Dinoroseobacter shibae DFL 12 = DSM 16493: one gene and its partner. The protein of the gene in region 1 interacts with the protein of each later gene in a pairwise test. Links are inferred from orthologs where the notes say so. Each region holds a gene or a part of one and is shown in the gene's direction. Other genes may lie near its edges.

Region 1 (3,148 bases):
TCCGCTCTCTCCGGTCAGTGCAAGTGTCTCGCCAGCGTTCAGGCCGAGATCGACACCACGCAGCACCGGCAACGGTCCATCGCCCGTTTCGTAGGTTTTCGTGACACCGCGCAGTTGCAGAACCATGGATCGGTCTCCTTCCCGGGCCTAACTAGGGCCCTGTACGGGCTTGTCGCGCAGCCCGGCAGGACTTGGCATGCGGCGAAGCGCGCCGCGCGTTCGAGGTCGAAGGGCGCGGCGGATCGTAGACCCCCATATATTGTTGCAAGTGCGTGACATCCCCCACCAGTGCTTGTATAAAATCAGACAAAACAACAGGAAGGCTCTCATGGCAGAGACCGCACAGGTAGCCGAAGAATATGGCGCCGATTCCATCAAGGTTCTCAAAGGGTTGGAGGCTGTTCGCAAACGGCCCGGAATGTATATCGGGGACACCGACGACGGCTCGGGTCTGCACCACATGGTGTACGAGGTCGTCGATAACGGCATTGACGAGGCACTGGCCGGTCACGCAGACGCGGTGAACGTGAAAATCCATGCGGATTCCAGTGTCTCGGTCAGTGACAATGGCCGGGGTATCCCGGTGGGCGTGCATGAGGAGGAAGGCGTTTCAGCCGCCGAAGTCATCATGACCCAGCTTCACGCGGGCGGGAAATTCGATAGCAACTCCTACAAGGTGTCCGGGGGTCTTCATGGCGTCGGTGTGTCGGTCGTGAATGCGTTGTCCGACTGGCTGGAGTTGCGGATCTGGCGCGACGGCAAGGAACATGTGGCGCGCTTTGAGCATGGTGATACGGTCAAGCACCTGGAAGTCATCGGGGATGCGGGTGACCGGACCGGCACGGAAGTCCGGTTCATGGCTTCGACGGGGACGTTTTCGAACCTCGACTACTCGTTCAAGACGCTAGAGAACCGGCTGCGCGAGTTGGCTTTCCTGAATTCGGGGGTGCGCATCATCCTGGAGGACGAGCGCCCTGCCGAACCTCTGCGCTCGGAGCTGTTCTATGAAGGCGGCGTGCGGGAGTTCGTGCGGTACCTCGATCGATCCAAGACGTCGGCCATGGAAGAGCCGATCTTCATCACCGGCGAGCGCGACGACATCGGGATCGAGGTCGCGATGTGGTGGAACGACAGCTACCACGAGACGGTGCTGCCCTTCACCAACAACATTCCGCAGCGCGACGGCGGCACGCACTTGGCCGGGTTTCGCGGCGCCCTGACCCGTACGATCAACGCCTATGCGCAGTCCAGCGGGATCGCCAAGCGCGAGAAGGTGAATTTCACCGGCGACGATGCCCGCGAAGGCTTGACTTGCGTCTTGTCGGTGAAGGTGCCGGACCCGAAATTCTCCAGCCAGACAAAGGATAAGCTGGTCTCATCCGAGGTGCGCCCCGCAGTCGAAGGCCTGGTGAACGAGAAGCTGGGCGAGTGGTTCGAAGAGAACCCCGCGCAGGCGAAGGTCATCGTCGGCAAGATCATCGAAGCCGCCCTTGCGCGGGAGGCAGCCCGCAAGGCGCGGGAGTTGACCCGCCGCAAAACGGCGATGGATGTCGCCTCCCTGCCCGGCAAGCTGGCCGATTGCCAGGAGAAGGACCCAGCGCACTCCGAGCTCTTCCTCGTGGAGGGGGACAGTGCCGGTGGCTCGGCCAAGCAGGGCCGATCGCGGCATAACCAGGCCGTTTTGCCCTTGCGCGGGAAGATCCTGAACGTGGAGCGCGCCCGATTCGATCGGATGCTGTCGAGCCAGGAGATCGGCACCCTGATCACCGCGCTCGGTACCGGGATCGGGCGGGACGAATTCGATATTGGCAAGCTACGCTACCACAAGATCATCATCATGACGGACGCGGATGTGGACGGCGCGCATATCCGGACTCTGCTGCTGACGTTCTTCTTCCGGCAGATGCCCGAGATCATTGAGGGCGGCTATCTCTACATTGCGCAACCGCCGCTCTACAAGGTCGCGCGTGGCAAGTCCGAGGTTTACCTGAAAGACCAGGCCGCACTGGAGGATCACCTGATCGGGCAAGGGATCGAAGGTGCGGTGCTGCGCCTGCCCGGCGGTGAGGAAATCGCGGGCAAGGATCTCGCCCGGGTTGTCGACGCCGCGCGGCAGTTCAAGCGGATCCTGGATGCTTTTCCGACCCATTATCCGAGGCCAATTCTTGAACAGGCCGCACTGGCGGGGGCGTTCGATCCCGGTAAGGCCGATGCCGATCTCCAGAAGGTGGCGGACCAGGTCGCCGCGCGGCTGGACCTTGTGGCGGTCGAGTACGAGCGCGGCTGGCAAGGGAGAATTACACAGGACCATGGTATCCGCCTGAGCCGTGTGCTGCGCGGAGTTGAAGAGATCCGCACTCTGGATGGCGCGGTGCTGCGATCCGGCGAGGCGCGGAAACTGGCCTCGGTCTCGACCGAGAGTCGGGACGTGTATCAAGACCCCGCCAAACTAGTCCGAAAGGAACGCGAAGTATCCATCCATGGACCACTGGCCTTGCTGAGTACCATTCTCGAAGAAGGCGAAAAGGGGCAGTCACTGCAACGGTACAAGGGTCTGGGGGAGATGAACCCGGATCAACTCTGGGAAACGACCCTGGATCCCGAGGCGCGAACGCTGTTGCAAGTCCAGATCGAGGATCTGGCGGATGCGGATGACATCTTTACCAAGCTGATGGGCGATGTGGTTGAGCCACGTCGGGCCTTCATCCAGCAGAACGCGCTGAGCGTGGAGAACCTGGATTTCTAAAGGCATGTAAGGAAGCAGACATTTTTTGTGGCGCGCATATTTTTCCGTGTCACGGGTGCCCGCAAATGAGGAAAGTTTCATGTTTCTCCAAGGCTTACCGGAGACGCAGTAATGGCGAAGGGTTTGGGCGATATTCGATTCGCACTTCCGTTGGACCTTCACGTCGGTCCCCCTCTCAATCGTTGTCCAGCGTCGCAATGCCCATTGCCCATCAATGATCCGCTGGCGGGCCGGACCGCGTGGATGTCACGCGATCTGCCTTAGCTTGGCTTTGCCATCACAGTCAGGGAAGCGGACACAGCCGAGAAATGCTTCATATCGGCCGCACCGTTCGACAAGCCATCCAGCTTCGCAGCTGGGGCAGGCCCGCTGGCTCTCGTCGCAATCACCGCAAATCAGATC
Region 2 (3,373 bases), 2.0 Mb from region 1 along the record:
TAATCCTGCCAGATGAACGTGTTGAGAACACTGGGGTGATCGGGCATCCTGTAGAACATCTCCGCCGTGGTCAGCCCGTAGCCGCGAAGCATCAATTCGGTCTCACTTGCCTTCATCAAGATCTCCATTCTGAGTGCCGTGAGACCATCTCGCCATAGAAAAAATAATAAATCAATAAGAACAGTATGTTAGCACTCACCGCCCGAGGCTGCTTACAGGCAAAACGCACAACTTGTGCGCAAGATGAAGGTTCTGTTATACTTTCGACAACTAAATATTGTGCACCTTGTAAAGGACGCCTGCCCTCGTGACCGATACCCCGGAACCCCCTGAAAACACAGACGAAACTCCGCCCGGCGGCGGTCGGATACAGGAAACCATCTCGATCGCCGAAGAGATGAAGAGCTCCTATCTCGATTACGCCATGAGCGTGATCGTGAGCCGGGCGATTCCGGACCTCCGCGACGGGTTGAAACCGGTGCATCGGCGGATCCTCTACGCCATGCACGAGACCGGCAACACCCACGAGAAGGCCTATCGCAAATCCGCCCGCCCCGTGGGCGATGTGATGGGCAAGTACCACCCGCACGGCGATTCCGCGATCTATGACGCCCTGGTGCGGATGGCACAGGATTTCTCCATGTCCCTGCCGCTTCTGGACGGGCAAGGCAACTTCGGCTCCATGGACGGCGACAACCCCGCCGCCATGCGCTACACCGAGGTGCGGATGGACAAACCGGCGGCGGCGCTTCTCGCGGATATCGAGAAGGAGACCGTTGATTTTCAAGACAATTATGATGGCAAGGATCGCGAGCCCACGGTCCTTCCGGCGCGGTTTCCGAACATGCTGGTCAATGGCGCGGGCGGCATCGCCGTGGGCATGGCGACCAACATTCCGCCCCATAACCTGGGCGAGGTGATCGACGCCACGCTCGCGCTGATCGAGACCCCGGATCTCGAGGTCGAGGACCTGATGCAATACATCCCCGCCCCGGATTTCCCCACGGGCGGGCAGATCCTCGGCCGGGGTGGCGCGCGCAAGGCCTATCTCGAAGGCCGCGGCTCGGTCATCATCCGCGCCAAGACCCGGATCGAGGAGCTGCGCAAGGACCGCTACGCCATCGTGCTCGACGAGATCCCCTACCAGGTCAACAAGTCCTCCATGATCGAGAAGATCGCCGAACTGGTGCGCGAGAAGCGGATCGAAGGCATCGCCCATGTGCAGGACGAGAGCGACCGGGTCGGCGTCCGCGTGGTGATCGAGCTGAAACGCGACGCCACCCCCGAGGTGGTGCTGAACCAGCTCTACCGCTTCACCCCGATGCAGACCTCTTTCGGCTGCAACATGCTGGCGCTGAACGGCGGCCGGCCCGAGCAGCTGACGCTCAAGGATTTCCTGAGCAGTTTCATATCCTTCCGCGAGGAAGTTGTCGCGCGTCGCACGGCCTATGACCTGCGCAAGGCGCGCGAGCGGTCCCATGTGCTCTGCGGTCTGGCGGTGGCGGTTTCGAACGTGGACGAGGTGGTGGCCACCATCCGCGCCTCCGCCGACGCCGCCGAGGCGCGCGAGAAGCTGATGACCCGGCGCTGGCCCGCCGCCGACATCGCCGATTACATCCGGCTGATCGACGACCCGACCCACACGATGAACGAGGACGGCACCTACAACCTGTCGGAAACCCAGGCCCGCGCGATCCTCGATCTGCGGCTGCAGCGCCTGACCCAGATCGGCGTCAAGGAGGTGACTGACGAGCTGCAGGAGCTCGCCGCGAAGATCCAGGAATACCTCGACATCCTGCGCTCGCGCTCCCGGATCATGGCGATCATCTCGGACGAGCTGCGCGAGGTGAAGGATCAATTCGCCGTCCCCCGCCGCACGGAGATCACCGACTGGTCCGGCGACATGGAGGACGAGGACCTGATCGAGCGGGAGGACATGGTCGTCACCGTCACCTCCGGCGGCTATATCAAGCGCACCCCACTGGTCGAATTCCGTGCCCAACGGCGCGGCGGCAAGGGCCTGGCGGGCATGGCCACCAAGGAAGACGACGTGGTCACGACCCTCTTCGTGGCCAACACCCACACGCCGCTTCTGGTCTTCACCACGGACGGGATGGTCTACAAGCTCAAGACCTGGCGCCTGCCTTCGGGGGGGCGCAACGCGCGTGGCAAGGCGCTAGTCAACGTGCTGCCGATCGACCCCGGCACCTCCATCGCGGCGATCATGCCTGTGGACCGGGCCGAGGAAGACTGGGCCGACCTGCAGATCGTCTTCGCCACCTCGGCGGGCGACGTGCGGCGCAACGCGCTGAGCGATTTCACCAATGTCATGCGCAACGGCAAGATCGCCATGAAACTGCCCGAGGGCGTCAGCCTGGTGAAGGCGCGGATCTGTTCCGAGGAGGACGACGTGATGCTGGTCACGGCCCTGGGCCGCGCGATCCGCTTCCGGACCACGGATGTGCGGGTCTTCAAGGGCCGCGATTCGACCGGCGTGCGCGGCGTGCGGCTGGCCGAGGGCGACCGGGTGGTGTCGATGGCCGTGATCCGGCATTTCGTCGCCGACCCGCAGGAGCGCGCCGCTTACCTGAAAATGCGCCGCGCCGTGGCCGGGCTCTCCGAGGAGGCCGAGAGCGAGGACGAGGACACCGTCGAAGCCGGGCAGCTGAGCCCCGAGCGCTATGCCGAGATGTCGGCGGCCGAGGACCTGATCCTGACCATCACCGAGGGCGGCACCGGCAAGATCAGCTCGTCCCACGACTACCCGGTGCGTGGCCGGGGCGGCCAGGGGGTGACGGCCATGGACAAGGCGATGCGGGGCGGCCCGCTGGTGGCGTGCTTCCCGGTGGAGATCGATGACCAGATCATGCTGGCCACCTCCACCGGCCAGTCGATCCGCTGTCCCGTGGATGGCATCAGCTTCCGCTCCCGCGCCGCCGGAGGCGTCAAGGTGTTCAACACCGCGCCCGGGGAACAGGTGGTCTCGGTGGCCTATATCGCCGACCGAGGTGAAGCGGATGGCGACGACCCGGCCCCCGAGGCGGGCTGAGGCCACCAACCGGTCCGGGGCTGGACAGACCGGCCCGAAACAGGTGATAGACGGAGCCCGACGGGCTCCGTTCCCCCGGTCGGGCCCCGGGGCTCGGGGCAGATGCAGGCGCCCGGTAAAAAGAACAAAGCCGACAGGCTTTTCCGCTGGATCAGGAGGATACCGTGATGACCGAGACCCTGCATATCGTTGGCGGCGGCATGGCCGGATCCGAGGCCGCCTGGCAGGCCGCGCAGATGGGCGTGTCCGTGGTGATCCACGAGATGCGCCCCAAGGTCGGCACCTTCGCCCACAAGACCGGTCACCTGGCCGAGATGGTCTGTT

Evidence for each region.
Region 2: the proteins of gyrB (region 1) and gyrA interact in binary tests that used the Escherichia coli proteins (3 or more experiments, as listed by UniProt). The link is inferred for Dinoroseobacter shibae DFL 12 = DSM 16493 from one-to-one orthologs.

What each region holds. Positions count from the first base shown.
Region 1 is NC_009952.1:3,526,357-3,529,504, forward strand. The notes cover bases 14-3,037. They hold gyrB (DNA topoisomerase (ATP-hydrolyzing) subunit B), read left to right. Parts: upstream 14-328; coding sequence 329-2,746; downstream 2,747-3,037. Other genes in these bases: DSHI_RS17000 (ABC transporter ATP-binding protein), read right to left, coding at 14-126; DSHI_RS23060 (topoisomerase DNA-binding C4 zinc finger domain-containing protein), read right to left, coding at 2,993-3,037. Also shown: more of DSHI_RS17000, read right to left, coding at 1-13; more of DSHI_RS23060, read right to left, coding at 3,038-3,148. UniProt on the Escherichia coli protein: DNA gyrase negatively supercoils closed circular double-stranded DNA in an ATP-dependent manner to maintain chromosomes in an underwound state.
Region 2 is NC_009952.1:1,529,829-1,533,201, reverse strand. The notes cover bases 1-3,249. They hold gyrA (DNA gyrase subunit A), read left to right. Parts: upstream 1-307; coding sequence 308-3,049; downstream 3,050-3,249. Other genes in these bases: trmFO (methylenetetrahydrofolate--tRNA-(uracil(54)-C(5))-methyltransferase (FADH(2)-oxidizing) TrmFO), read left to right, coding at 3,217-3,249; DSHI_RS07520 (usg protein), read right to left, coding at 1-116. In the rest of the region: more of trmFO, read left to right, coding at 3,250-3,373. UniProt on the Escherichia coli protein: A type II topoisomerase that negatively supercoils closed circular double-stranded (ds) DNA in an ATP-dependent manner to maintain chromosomes in an underwound state.